One region of the Serratia sp. Nf2 genome, then DNA from elsewhere that is predicted to be linked to it. Evidence: predicted binding sites of a transcription regulator. Region 1 holds the regulator's gene; the other holds the start of a gene.
The links. Region 1 encodes Fur, which represses iron uptake genes when iron is present. Its sites were predicted from a motif close to ATAATAATGAGAACNACTATCAA; they were not measured.
Positions count from the first base shown of each region.

Region 2: a site for Fur is predicted at 5,281-5,303, ahead of fepD (Fe(3+)-siderophore ABC transporter permease). Genes of this name have one in related genera too.

Region 1 covers NZ_PYTW01000005.1:316,001-323,466, forward strand. The annotation lists gene C9411_RS13880 (OprD family outer membrane porin) at 418-1,821, shown strand; gene chiQ (ChiQ/YbfN family lipoprotein) at 1,868-2,194, shown strand; gene C9411_RS13890 (beta-N-acetylhexosaminidase) at 2,208-4,865, shown strand; gene fur (ferric iron uptake transcriptional regulator) at 5,111-5,557, opposite strand; gene fldA (flavodoxin FldA) at 5,887-6,426, opposite strand; gene ybfE (LexA regulated protein) at 6,691-6,978, opposite strand; gene ybfF (esterase) at 7,235-7,466, opposite strand, start outside.
Region 2 covers NZ_PYTW01000008.1:48,347-55,812, forward strand. The annotation lists gene alsS (acetolactate synthase AlsS) at 1-593, shown strand, start outside; gene C9411_RS17555 (ABC transporter substrate-binding protein) at 734-2,320, shown strand; gene C9411_RS17560 (ABC transporter ATP-binding protein) at 2,349-3,155, opposite strand; gene fepG (iron-enterobactin ABC transporter permease) at 3,173-4,210, opposite strand; gene fepD (Fe(3+)-siderophore ABC transporter permease) at 4,210-5,265, opposite strand; gene fepB (Fe2+-enterobactin ABC transporter substrate-binding protein) at 5,480-6,487, opposite strand; RNA gene C9411_RS17580 (RtT sRNA) at 6,695-6,818, opposite strand; tRNA gene C9411_RS17585 (tRNA-Lys) at 6,893-6,968, opposite strand; tRNA gene C9411_RS17590 (tRNA-Val) at 6,976-7,051, opposite strand; tRNA gene C9411_RS17595 (tRNA-Val) at 7,090-7,165, opposite strand; tRNA gene C9411_RS17600 (tRNA-Val) at 7,196-7,271, opposite strand.

The sequences.
Region 1 (7,466 bases):
CTTCATTTTTTCTTATATATTCGTGATGCGAATTAATTTCATTTAGAGAGCGCTCTCAGTTTTTATCTTCTGACTGACGGATTTAGTCAGGCTGAAACCATTAATCGTCTCAGGTTGACCACGTATCTCAATTTATTCTGATTTAATTGAATTTTTTATTCGACACCTTCCATGATCACCGGCGTAACAAAATCTCACTGATATGTGCTCCTTGTCATACTTTGACAAATCTCCCGCATTTTTCATTTGATAATTCGCGTCGCGAAAAATAGTCTGTCTGTAGCAATTAGTGCTGTGGGAATAACATCTCGTCGGCAATATTTTTTACCCGTTCGGGTTTTTTATTGGCAGTCGTGCAGGGCAGTGGTGAACACAGGCGGCTGCAACTTTTAAGTTAAGTCAAAGAGGAATTTCAATATGGGTACGCACGGTGCTCAGCGTAAAACGCTGACGCTCGCAGTCGCGGGCGCGCTGTTGGGAACAGGGTTTGCCATGGCGCCTGAGGCGAAAGCCGCAGGGTTTATCGATGATTCCACGCTGACCGGCGGCATTTATTACTGGCAACGTGAGCGCGACCGTAAAGATCTCAATCCGGACAGCAAGGATTACAACCAATACACCACCAACCTGTCGCACTCCACCGCCAACCTGAGCCTGGATTTCGCTTCGGGCTACGCCTGGGACATGTTTGGTCTGGACGTCGGCGCCTTTACCGCCATCGAGCTGGCAGAATCCAGCGCCAGCGGCCACCCGAACGAGATCGCGTTCTCCTCGAAAAACCGTACCTACGACGAAGACTATTCCGGTGACAAAGGCGGCGTGAGCCTGTACAAAGCCGCCGCCAAATTCAAATACGGCCCGGTCTGGGCGCGCGCCGGCTATATTCAGCCGAGCGGCCAAACCCTGCTGGCGCCGCACTGGAGCTTTATGCCGGGCACCTATCAGGGGGCCGAAGCCGGCGCCAAGTTCGACTACGGCGACGCCGGTGCGTTGAGCTTCTCCTACATGTGGACCGACAAATACAAGGCGCCGTGGCATATCGAGATGGACGACTTCCGCCAGAACGATAAGAAAACGCGCGTCTCCTACCTGCACTCGCTGGGTGCCAAGTACGATTTCAAAAACGATCTGGTGCTGGAAGCCGCCTTCGGCCAGGCGCAGGGTTATGTGAATCAATACTTCACCAAGGCGTCTTACAAATTCGATGTGCTCGGCAACCCGCTGACCACCAGTTACCAGTTCTACGGTGCGGAAGACCGCATCAGTAACAAGAACGATCCGAACAGCATCTACGACGGCCTGGCCTGGCTGCAGGCGCTGACCTTCGGTTACACCACCGGTCAATTCAACTGGCGTCTGGAAGGCACCATGGTCAAGGCGGAAGGCAACCAGGGCTTCTTCCTGCAGCGCATGACCCCGACCTACGCCTCGTCCAACGGTCGTCTGGACGTGTGGTGGGATAACCGCTCCGACTTTAACGCCAACGGCGAGAAAGCGGTGTACGCCGGCGTGATGTATGACCTCAGCAACTGGAATCTGCCGGGCATGGCGGTCGGTGGCTCCTACGTTTACGCCTGGGATGCCAAGCCGAGCACCAACCCGATCTACGATCAGAGCCAGCGCCTGAAAGAGAGCGCCTGGAGCCTGGACGCGATGTACACCATCCAGGAAGGGCGCGCCAAGGGCACCCTGATCAAACTGCACTACACCCAGTATGACAACCACACCAACATCCCGAGCTGGGGCGGCGGTTACGGCAACATCTTCCAGGACGAGAAAGACGTCAAGTTCATGGTCATCGCGCCATTCACCATCTTCTGATGCATTCCCCGGCCTCGCCGCCGGGGGCAGTTAAGGGAATTCAACGATGAAAAAAATCATGCTGATGTTGGCGGCCGCCGCGGCCTTGAGCGCCTGCGCGCAACCCGCCGCGCCGCCGGAAGACGCCAAATTGAAACAGGCGTATAGCGCCTGTATCAACACCGCCGAAGGTTCGCCGGAGCGTCTGCAGCCCTGCAAGGCGGTGCTGAACGTGTTGAAACAAGAGAAGCAGCACCAGCAGTTCGCCGCGCAGGAAACGGTGCGGGTGATGGATTATCAGAACTGCATTATGGCGGTGCACAGCGGTAACGGTCAGGCTTACGACGCCAAGTGCGGCAAGCTGTGGCAAGAAATTCGCGATAACAATAATTAAGAAGGACAAGAACATGAACGCATTCAAACTGAGCGCATTAGCCGCGTTGACGGCAACGATGGGATTCCTGGGCGGCATGGGAAACGCCATGGCCGATCAACAGCGGGTGGATCAGCTGAGCCAGCTGAAGCTGAACGTAAAAATGCTGGATAACCGCGCCGGTGAAAACGGCGTGGATTGCGCGGCGCTGGGCGCCGACTGGGCCTCATGCAACCGGGTGTTATTCACCCTCAGCAACGACGGCCAGGCGATCGACGGCAAAGACTGGGTCATCTATTTCCACAGCCCGCGCCAGACCCTGCGGGTAGACAACGACCAGTTCAAGATTGCTCACCTCACCGGCGATCTGTACAAGCTGGAGCCGACCGCCAAATTCAGCGGCTTCCCGGCCGGTAAGGCGGTGGAAATCCCGGTGGTCGCCGAGTATTGGCAGCTGTTCAGAAACGACTTCCTGCCGCGCTGGTATGCCACGTCCGGCGACGCCAAGCCGAAAATGCTGGCGAATACCGACACCGAAAACCTGGACCAGTTCGTGGCGCCGTTCACCGGCGACCAGTGGAAGCGCACCAAGGACGACAAAAACATTCTGATGACGCCGGCTTCGCGCTTTGTCAGCAATGCCGACTTGCAGACGCTGCCTGCCGGCGCGCTTCGCGGCCAGATCGTGCCGACGCCGATGCAGGTGAAGGTTCACGCGCAGGACGTCGATTTGCGCAAAGGGGTATCGCCGGATCTGAGCACGTTGGTCAAGCCGGCGGCGGACGTCGTCAACCAGCGCTTCGCGCTGCTGGGCGTGCCGGTTCAGGCCAACGGCTATCCAATCAAGACCGACATCCAGCCGGGCAAGTTTAAAGGCGCGATGGCGGTGCCGGGCGCCTATGAGCTGAAAATCGGCAAGAAAGAGACGCGGGTGATCGGCTTCGATCAGGCCGGGGTGTTCTACGGGCTGCAGTCGATCCTGTCGTTAGTGCCGAGCGACGGCAGCGGCAAGATTGCCACGCTGGACGCCAGCGATGCGCCGCGCTTCCAGTATCGCGGCATTTTCCTCGACGTGGCGCGCAACTTCCATAAGAAGGACGCGGTGCTGCGCCTGCTGGATCAGATGGCGGCCTACAAGCTCAACAAATTCCACTTCCACCTGAGCGATGACGAAGGCTGGCGCATCGAGATCCCCGGTTTGCCTGAGCTGACGGAAGTCGGTGGCCAGCGCTGCCACGATCTGAGCGAAACCACCTGCCTGCTGCCGCAGTACGGCCAAGGGCCGGACGTCTACGGCGGCTTCTTCAGCCGTCAGGACTATATCGACATCATCAGATATGCCCAGGCGCGCCAGATTGAAGTGATCCCGGAGATCGACATGCCGGCACACGCCCGCGCCGCGGTGGTCTCGATGGAAGCGCGCTATAAAAAGCTGCATGCCGCCGGGAAAGAGCAGGAGGCCAACGAATTCCGCCTGGTGGATCCGACCGATACCTCCAACACCACCTCCGTGCAGTTCTTTAACCGCCAGAGCTACCTGAACCCGTGCCTGGATTCTTCCCAGCGTTTTGTCGACAAGGTGATCGGCGAGATCGCCCAGATGCATAAAGAGGCCGGCCAGCCGATCAAGACCTGGCACTTCGGCGGCGACGAAGCGAAAAACATTCGCCTGGGCGCCGGCTACACCGACAAGGCGAAACCGGAGCCGGGCAAAGGCATCATCGATCAGAGCAACGAAGACAAGCCGTGGGCCAAGTCGCAGGTGTGCCAGACGATGATCAAAGAAGGCAAGGTGGCCGACATGGAGCATCTGCCGAGCTACTTCGGCCAAGAGGTCAGCAAGCTGGTGAAGGCGCATGGCATCGACAGAATGCAGGCCTGGCAGGATGGCCTGAAAGACGCCGAGAACGCGAAGGCGTTCGCCACCTCGCGCGTGGGCGTCAACTTCTGGGATACCCTGTACTGGGGCGGTTTCGATAGCGTCAACGACTGGGCCAACAAAGGGTATGAAGTGGTGGTTTCCAACCCGGACTACGTCTATATGGACTTCCCTTACGAGGTGAACCCGGACGAGCGCGGTTACTACTGGGGCACCCGCTTCAGCGACGAGCGCAAGGTGTTCAGCTTCGCGCCGGACAACATGCCGCAGAACGCGGAAACTTCGGTCGACCGCGACGGCAACCACTTCAGCGCCAAGAGCGACAAGCCGTGGCCGGGCGCCTACGGGCTGTCCGCTCAGCTGTGGAGCGAAACCCAGCGCACCGATCCGCAGATGGAATACATGATCTTCCCACGCGCGCTGTCGGTGGCAGAACGCGCCTGGCACCGCGCCGGTTGGGAACAGGACTACCGCGCAGGCCGCGAATACAAAGGCGGGGAAACCCACTTTGTCGATACCAAGATGCTGGAGAAAGACTGGCTGCGCTTCGCCAATATCCTGGGTCAGCGTGAACTGGCCAAGCTGGATAAGGGCGGCGTCGCTTACCGTCTGCCGGTGCCGGGCGCACGCGTAGCGGGCGGCAAGCTGGAGGCGAATATCGCGCTGCCGGGATTGGGCATCGAGTACTCCACCGACGGCGGCAAGCAGTGGCAGCGCTATGACGCCAAGGCCAAGCCGGCGGTCTCGGGTGACGTTCAGGTGCGGTCGGTCAGCCCGGACGGCAAACGCTACAGCCGCGCCGAAAAGGTCTAAGCCCGGTGCAACGGCCTGCTGTCCTGGCGGCGGCCGTATAACGAAGGGGGAATGCGTTCGCCCGCGCGTGTCGGCGTAGGGCGGACGTTGTAGTGAGAGGAGTACGTGGAGTCGCTGTGCCGCTGCAATTGTGATATTTCATGACATGATTTTCCCCCGGCTTGTCCGGGGATTTTTTTGCCCGTTGCACGGAGGGCATAAAAAAACCGCCTCGGTGTGAGGCGGTTTTTCATAGCCGGTCAGGCTTATTTCTTGTCGTGCAGCGTTTCGTCTTCGCGGCAGTCACCGGTTTCACAGTGGCCGTACAGGTACAGGCTGTGGTTAGTGAGCTTGATGCCGTGCTGCTTGGCGATATCACGCTGGCGCACTTCGATGGATTCGTCGCTGAATTCGATCACTTTGCCGCAGTCCAGGCAAATCAGGTGATCGTGGTGATGTTGTTGGGTCAGCTCGAACACGGACTTGCCGCCTTCGAAATTGTGACGTGTCACAATGCCCGCATCGTCAAACTGGTTCAGTACGCGATAAACCGTTGCCAGCCCGATCTCTTCGCCCATATCAATCAGTTTTTTGTACAAATCTTCCGCACTGACGTGATGGCATTCCGGATTTTGCAGTACTTCCAGGATTTTGAGTCGCGGAAGCGTGACTTTTAAGCCGGCCTTCTTCAATGCGATGTTGTTGTCGGTCATGCGAATTCAGTCCTGTTACTATGCTAATCAAGTTGAGGCGTACTCGCCTGTGGCATCGGTCGGCACAAAGAGTTAATGCGTCTCATTATAGAACCGGTTGTACTAAATGGAAACCGCCGGTTGTTAACAAAGATATAATTGCACTATTGCATGTTTTGCATGCAACGCCTTGATGGATGGGATAAACCGATATCTCAGTCTACCGTGACGGGGTGGGAAGTTACAAATCTGTAGCTTCTATCGCAGCAATCCCTGCTGCCGATGACGGCCCTGTGGGCACACTATGCACTTTACAGGGCCTTTGTTCAACCTTTCGCCAGTGCCGGGGCTTAGCCGACGATATCGGCCAGGCTCAGCTCTTCGACGATCTGTTTGACCCAGGCGTCGACGCGCTCGTTGGTCAGCTCCGGCTGACGGTCTTCGTCGATCGCCAGACCGATGAAGTGGTCGTCGTCCGCCAGGCCCTTGGAGGCCTCGAAGTGATAGCCTTTGGTCGGCCAGTGGCCCACGATGGCCGCGCCGCGCGGTTCGATAATGTCGCGGATGGTGCCCATCGCGTCACAGAAGTATTCCGCGTAGTCTTCCTGATCGCCGCAGCCGAACAGCGCCACCAGTTTGCCGTTGAAGTCGACTTCTTCCAGCGTCGGGAAGAAATCATCCCAGTCACACTGCGCTTCACCGTAGTACCAGGTCGGGATACCCAGCAGCAGGATATCGAACCCTTCCAGGTCTTCTTTGCTGCTTTTAGCGATGTCATGCACTTCAGAGACGTCGTCGCCAAACTGTTTCTGGAGAATTTTCTGGATCATTTTGGCAATGTTTTCGGTATTGCCAGTGTCGCTGCCAAAGAAAATGCCTACAGTAGCCATATCGCGTATAACCTTTAAATTCAAGTAATTGCATTACTCGACGCCGGCACTGACGCCGCTGACGCCGATTAAAATGATGCCATGGCAAGAGCCTTTCGCCTCCGGGGCGGGCGCCGACAGGCGCAGTCTCTTACCGGTAAATGCGTATCATGCCAGAAAGTGGCGCCGGGGTTTTATCGCATTTATGCGATGCCGGAGAATGAAGAAAAGCGTGGTCGATCCGGCGTTGTCCTTAACGCCGCGCCGCGCGTGCGGCCGAAGAGATCAATGTTCCGGCTGTTCTTCCGCCAGTTGTGCCAACAGCATCTGCTCGATGAGTTCGCTGCGGCTGATGTTGCGCTGTTCCGCCAGTTTGTTCAGGGCGTCCACCGCATCCGCGTTGATTTTCAGCTCTACGCGCCGCAATCCACGCACTTTATCGCGCCGTAACTGATTGCGCTTATTGATTCTAAGCTGTTCATCGCGGGAAAGCGGGTTGGTTTTCGGGCGCCCCGGACGGCGTTCATCTGCGAACAGATCCAGCGTCGTGCGATCCGTTTGTTCTTTTGCCATAGGTAGCGGTACTGCAAGGGAGTTTGCATCAAAAAGCGCTCGCACGCTTCCGGAGGCATCGGTTAACACACTTCGGGCCAATAAACCCTAACCCAAATTCACCCCCGAACCGGCGTTCGCGAACGCGCTGGCGCGGCGGCAAAATTATAGCGCGCCATATTACCCCAGCAGATGGAGCGGCGACAATGCCTAACTGCGGGCTAAACGCGCTAAGCCGTTATCTTTAGCGCGTTTTTTCGCCAGATGAGCGGGTTTTTCAGGCTTCGTCGAGAAAACGGTGGATGGCGCGCAGTACCGCCTCCGGCTTCTCGGCGTGTACCCAATGGCCGGTGCCGGCGACGACGTGCGCGCGGGCCTGCGGGAACTGGCGCGCGATGTCTGCACGGTAACTGTCCTGCACGTACGGCGACAGGCCGCCGCGAATGAACAGGGTTGGGTGCGGCCAGGCCGGCACATCCTGCCAGCCGGTGATGTCTTCGTAACGTTCG
Region 2 (7,466 bases), on a different contig from region 1:
CCGCCCGCCGCGGCGGCATGCCGATCCACCCGCTGCGCATCGTCAAGGAGCTGCAGGACATCGTCAGCGACGACGTGACCCTGTGCGTGGACATGGGCAGCTTCCATATCTGGATCGCCCGCTACCTGTACAGCTTCCGCGCCCGCCAGCTGTTGATCTCCAACGGCCAGCAAACCATGGGGGTGGCGCTGCCGTGGGCCATCGGCGCGGCGCTGGTGCGCCCCGGCGATAAAGTGGTGTCTATCTCCGGCGACGGCGGATTCATGCAGTCGAGCATGGAGCTGGAGACTGCGGTGCGGCTGAAAAACAACATCGTGCACGTCATCTGGGTCGATAATGCCTACAACATGGTGGAGATGCAGGAAGTGAACAAATACCAGCGTAAATCCGGCGTGGAGTTTGGGCCGATTGACTTCAAGGCTTACGCGGAATCCTGCGGTGCGGTCGGTTTCGCCGTGCAGTCGGTGGACGATCTGCGGCCGATGCTGCGCAAGGCGATGGCGATCCAGGGGCCGGTGGTGGTGGCCATTCCGGTCGACTATGCCGACAACTATAAGCTGATGGCGCAGATGAACTTCAGCCAGATGATTTAATTTCATCATCGCGCGATTTCACCGGGGCAGGCCGCTTGCGCGCCTGCCCGTTTTTATGCGCGGATTTTGTCCTTTACATCGCTAACTGCATGATTTATTGCTATCCGTTGGGCTGTTTTTTCACCACTGGGGATAGCGCAATGAAAAGAAAAGCAATAACGATCGGGCTGCTGGCGTTGGCGATTGCCGGCGGCGCGCGTGCCAAGACGCTGGTCTACTGTTCCGAAGGCTCGCCGGAAGGCTTCAACCCGCAGCTGTTCACCTCCGGCACCACGGTGGACGCCAGTTCGGCGGCGATCTACAACCGGCTGGTGGACTTCAAACCCGGCACCGTCGAGCTGCAACCCAGCCTGGCGGAAAGCTGGGAGGTGAGTGAAGACGGCAAGCGCTATACCTTCCACCTGCGCAAGGGCGTGGCATTCCAGAGCAATAAATATTTCACGCCCACCCGCGATTTCAACGCCGATGACGTCATCTTCTCGTTTATGCGGCAGAAGGACGCCAACAACCCGTATCACAAGGTCTCCAACGGCGCCTACACCAACTTCGAGTCGATGGAGTTCGGCACGCTGATCGACCGGATCGTCAAGGTGGACGATTACACCGTGCGCTTTGAGCTCTCCCGCGCCGAGGCGCCGTTCGTCGCCGATCTGGGCATGTACTTCGCCACCCTATTATCGGCGGAATATGCCGAGGCGATGCTGAAGGCCGGCACGCCGCAGCGGGTGGACAACGATCCGATCGGCACCGGGCCGTTCCAACTGGTGCAGTACCAGAAGGACGCGAAAATCCTCTACAAGGCGTTCGATCGTTACTGGGAAGGCAAACCGAAGATCGACCGGCTGGTGTTTTCGATCACGCCGGATGCGACGGTGCGTTACGCCAAGCTGCAAAAGAACGAGTGCCAGGTGATGCCGTTCCCCAACCCGGCGGATCTGGCGCGCATGCGGCAGGACGGCAACCTTCAGGTGATGGAAAAATCCGGCTTGAATATCGGCTTCCTGGCGTTCAATACCCAGAAAAAACCGTTGGATAACGTCAAGGTACGCCAGGCGTTGGCGCTGGCGGTCAACAAGCCGGCGATCATCGAGGCGGTGTTCCACGGCGCCGGCCAGCCGGCCAAGAATCTGCTGCCGCCGACCCAGTGGGGCAGCAACGCGCAGCTTGAAGACTACCCGTATTCGCCGGAGCGGGCGAAGCAGCTGTTGCAGGAGGCCGGGCTGGGGCAGGGGTTTGACATCGATCTGTGGGCGATGCCGGTGCAGCGGCCTTACAACCCCAACGCCAAACGCATGGCGGAGATGATCCAGGCCGACTGGGCTAAAATCGGCATGCGTGCCAAAATCGTCACCTTCGAGTGGGGCGAATATTTGCAGCGGATTAAAAACGGCGAGCACCAGACCGCGCTGATGGGCTGGACCACCGCCAACGGCGATCCGGACAACTTCTTCGGCCCGCTGTTCACCTGCGCTTCGCTCGGCGGCTCCAACTCGGCGAAATGGTGCTACAAACCGTTCGACCAGCTGATCCTGCAGGCGCGCGAGGAGAACGATCACGCCAAGCGGGTGGCGATGTACCAGCAGGCGCAGGTGATGATGCACGATCAGATGCCGGCGCTGATGATCGCGCACTCGACCATTTTCGAACCGGTGCGCAAGGAAGTGAAAGGCTACGAAATAGACCCGTTCGGCAAACACATCTTCAAGCAGGTGTCGCTGGAGAAGTAACGAAAAGGCCGGGTTACCCCGGCCTTTTTCATGCCTGCGGCGCGTCGCAGTGGTAGCGGCCGCGCGGGATCACCAGCGGCGTGTGGGACAGCGGATCGTCGATGATCATACACGGCATGCCGAACACCCGTTCCACCAGCTCGGCGGTGATGATTTCCGCCGGGTTCCCCTCCGCCACGATCTTGCCGTCGCGCATGGCGATGATGTGATCGGCATAGCGGCAGGCGTGGTTGAGATCGTGCAGCACCGCGATGAGGGTTTGGCCGTGCTCGCGGTTGAGCTGGCGGAACAGATCCAGCAGCTCGATTTGGTGCGCGATGTCCAGATAGGTGGTCGGTTCATCCAGCAGCAGCAGCGGCGTTTGCTGCGCCAACGCCATCGCCACCCAGACGCGCTGGCGCTGCCCGCCGGACAGCTCGTCGACGCTGCGATCCGCCAACTGGCTGACGTTGGTGGCCGCCATGGCGGCTTCCACCGCCTGTTTGTCGGCCTGCGTCCACTGTTTCAGCAGGCTTTGGTGCGGATAGCGGCCGCGCGACACCAGGTCTGCCACGGTAATGCTGTCCGGTGCGATCGAGGTTTGCGGCAGCAGGCCAAGCTCGCGCGCCAGCGCCTTGGTGGCGAAGTTGCTGATATTCTTGCCGTCCAGCATCACCTCGCCGGCGCTGGGCTTCAGCAGGCGGCACAGGGCGCGCAGCAGCGTCGATTTGCCGCAGGCGTTCGGCCCGACGATCACCGTGAAGGCGCCGTCGGGGATCGCCACGCTCAGATCGTCAGCGATGATTTTATTGTCGTAGCCCAGCTTCAGGTGCGAGGCGTGCAGGCGGTGGCTCATGGCGTTATCACTTTTCATTATCTGCGGGCCTCACGGATGAGCAGCCAAATCAGGTACAGGCCGCCGATGCAGACGGTCACGACTCCGACCGGCAGTTGGATCGGCGCAAAAAGATGTTGGGACACCACGTCGGCGCCGAGCAGCAGCGTCGCGCCCATCAGCGCCGAGGACGTCAGGGTGACCGAGGATTGTCCGGCCAGGCGGCGGGCGATCTGCGGCGCCGCCAGCGCGATAAAGGAAATCGGCCCGGCGGTGGCGGTGACGGCGGCGGTGAGGGTGACGCCGAACAGCATCAGCCACAGCCGGCTGCCTTCGGCGTTCACGCCCAGTGCGCGCGCCGTATCATCGCCCATTTCCAACAGCTGCAGCCGTTTGCCCATCAGCAGCGCGGCCGCGGCCGCCAGCACGATGAACGCCGTGGCGGGCTGGGCTTTCTGCCAGGTCATGCCGTTGAGCGAACCGGCCTGCCACATGGCGGCGTCCATGGCGCGCTCGAGCGAGGCGGTGATGATCAGCCAGGTATTGGTGGAGACCAGCACCGCGCTGATGGCGATGCCGACGATGATCAGCCGGAAGCCGGCGATGCCTTGCCGCCAGGCCAGCAGATAGATGGCCAGCGCGGCGAGAATGCCGCCGGCCAGCGCACCGCCGGCGATGTAGTAATAGCCGCCGTTGAACAGGGTGATGGCGATCAGCGCGCCGGTATAAGCCCCCATGTTAAAGCCAATCACGTCTGGGCTGCCGAGCGGGTTGCGGATAATCGACTGGAAGATGGCGCCGCTCATGCCGAGCGCGGCACCTAACAACAGCGCCATGGCGATACGCGGCATGCGCCATTGGGTGACCACGGTGACCAGGTTTTTCGGCGCCTCGCCGCTAAGCGCGGCAAAGACCTGTTCCAGCGAAAGCTGCAGCGTGCCGTAGCACAGCGCGGCAACGGCCATCGCCAGGCACAACGCCAGCAACGAAAGATTGACCAACAGCAGGCGCAGCGGCACGCGCCAGTTGATGACGCCGTCCGGGCGGCCGATATGCAGCGTGTGCGGCAGACTCATCACAGACCCCCCAGCGTTTTCTTGCGGCGCACCAGCCAGATCAGCACCGGCGCGCCGATGAAGGCCGCCACGATAGAAACCCGCAGTTCACCGGCCGCCAGCAGGCGGCCGACCACGTCGGCGCACAGCAGTAAAATCGGCGCCAGCAGCATGGAGTAGGGCAGGATCCAGCGCTGATCGGGGCCGACCCACCAGCGGGCGATATGCGGCACCATCAGGCCGATGAAACTGATTGGACCGACGGTGGCGGTTGCCGCGCCGCACAGCAGCGTGATGGCGATCACCGCGACGACCTGAGTCAGCACCACGCGCGCGCCGAGCGCGATAGCCAGATCTTCTCCCATACCGATGGTATTCAGCGGCCGGGCGATGAGCAGCGTCAGCAGGCAGCCGAGCAAAATGGCGGGGGCGGTAACCGGCAGCGTGGACAGCGTGCGGATATCCAGCGTGCCGGCCTGCCAGAAGCGCAGTTGGTCGAAGGTTTGCGGATCGATCAGCGACAGCCCGGTGGTGATGCCGATCAGCACCGCGCCGATCGCCACGCCGGCCAGCGTCAGCCGCACCGGGTTGATGCGCCCGCCCGCCAGCGTGCCGATCAGGTAGACCAGCAGGGTGGTGAGGGCAGCGCCGACGAAGGCATAGGCCATATAGCTTTCAGTGGTGGCCGCGCCGAAAAACATGATGCCGATGACCACGGCGAAGCTGGCGCCGGCGTTGATGCCGAGCACGCCGGGATCGGCCAGCGGATTACGCGTCAACGCCTGAATCAGCGCGCCGGCGGCGCCGAGCGCCATGCCGGCCAAAATGCCTGCCAGCGTACGGGGCACCCGGGCGTTGAGAATGATGGTGCTGTCGGAACCGCTCGCGGCGCCCTGCAGGCTGAGCCAGACGGTATGGAAGGGGATGGCTTTGGAACCCAGCATCAGGCTGGCAATGATGCACAGCAGCAACAGCGCCAAGCCGATACCGAACCCGGCGATGCGTTTGAAGCCACTGGCGTAAGCTGCGTGCGGTGCGGACGAAAGCGTCCGCTCAGTCGGAGTGGGTACGTTCACACCGGTAACTCCTGTATGATTTTTATTCTCATTGTTATTTGCGTTCATGCGGGCGCTAATAGTAGCACGAGTTTACGCCCGCATGCACCCGCCGGTTGGTGGCGCAGGTGCGTTGACGATGTTAATAACTATTGATATTTCAATTGATTGAATGTGAACGATTGCCCTGTTTATGGCAAACGTCGGCAGGAGGCTGACCTGCCGACGGCGTGGTTCAGGGCTTTTTGAACAGCCGTTCGATTTGGTTCAGCATGTTGGTGGCGCTGTAGTAATCGAGACGGAAGGTGTCGTTGCCGACGGCGTAGACGTGCCGCTGTTCCACCGGTTCCAGATGTTTGAGGAACGGGTTGGCCAGCACCTCTTGCACTTTGCGCTCATTGGTGGCGAACAGGATCAGCGTTTTGCCGTTCAGGCCTTCGGCCATTTTTTCGCCGGAGATCTGGATGATGTCATGGCGTTTACCCATGCTGGCGTTGCCTTTGGCGCTTTCCGGCGGGGTAGCCAGTTGGAAGCCGAGCTGGGTCAGCAGCTTGCCCTGGGCGGAACCCGGTGTCCACAGCATGGCCTCGCGGCCGTTGTCGGCATACACCAGCGGGGTGGTCGGCTGCGGCGGCAACGTGATCGCCTGCTTCACTTGCTCCACGCGCTGTTCGAAACGATCTTCCGCCTGTTTGGCGCCGGCTTCGTGACCGGTGATCTCGCCGAGCTCGCTGGCCAGCTGCTGCCAGCTCTTGTCGCCATAATCGAGCACCAGCGTCGGCGCAATGGCGGACAGCTGGTCATACAGTTTCAGCGCCGAATCCCCGCCGGTGGCGGCGACGACGATCAAGTCGGGCGCGGCGGCGGCGACGGCTTCGGCATTGGGCTCCACCTGGTACAGCCGTTCGACGTGGCGCTGTTTGGCCACCTCGCTCCACTGGGTAAAGAAGCCTTGTTTATCGGCCACCAGGGGATTTGGGCTGGTAGCGGCGCTGGCGACCACCGGGGCGTCGATCGCCAGCAGCGTGCCGGTGATGGTGACGCTGGTGGACACGATGCGCTGCGGCGGTTTTTCCAGCGTGAACTTCCCTTTGGCGCTGTCGATGGTGCGCGGCCAACTGCTGTCGGCAGCGGGGGGGGACGGTTTCTGCCCGTCGTTCTTGTCGTCCGGGCCGCAGCCGCTGAGCAGCAGGCTTGAAGTGGCGATAAATGCAATGAACAGCTGGCGTAAGGATAGGGTCATGAGCGGGCTCTTTCTTTCCTTGAACTAAGGCGTATCAATCCGGCGGCGGATTGGCTGCGTGGTGGATGCCCGCTAATTTACCATTCAAGCCGCCAAAATGATAACCATTCGTATCTCAGCGCGTGGCGAATAAAGTGAGAATAAGGCTAAAGGGAAAGTGAGTGCGGCAGAAACGAAAAAAGCGCCCAAAGGCGCTTTTTTCTGAATGGGTGGGTCGTGCAGGATTGATTCGGCCAGTGGCCTCACCCTGCGGGCAACGCTGCGCGTTGTCGTATCGCTGCGCGATGCTCGAACCTCTCCGGTTCTTCATCCTGCTCGACTCGGTAAACTATGCCGGCGAGAGATGAAGTCAGAGTCGGATGGCGCAGAAACGAAAAAAGCGCCAAAAGGCGCTTTTTTCTGAATTGGTGGGTCGTGCAGGATTCGAACCTGCGACCAATTGATTAAAAGTCAACTGCTCTACCAACTGAGCTAACGACCCGCAGAAGTGGTGGGTGATGACGGGCTCGAACCGCTGACCCCCTCCGTGTAAAGGAGATGCTCTACCAACTGAGCTAATCACCCACTTCAGGACTTCCAGGTACTGCTAAACGAGAGAATGATGGTGGGTGATGACGGGCTCGAACCGCCGACCCCCTCCGTGTAAAGGAGATGCTCTACCAACTGAGCTAATCACCCTCATTCGTTCTCATTTTTTTCTCAACAAGATGGTGGGCGATGACGGGCTCGAACCGCCGACCCCCTCCGTGTAAAGGAGATGCTCTACCAACTGAGCTAATCGCCCCGTCTTGTTGGAGTCGCATTATAGGGATAGTTCAAAGTGAGTCAACGGTTTTTAAAATGATTTCAATCGTTCGCCGCAAATTTAGGCAGGGCGCGATAATTATCGGCAACGGCGCCGATTCTTTGTGCAACGCTATGCGAAACTCGCCGCAAAACGGGCGAAATAGACCGGCGCAATATCGTGTCGGCGTTGAGG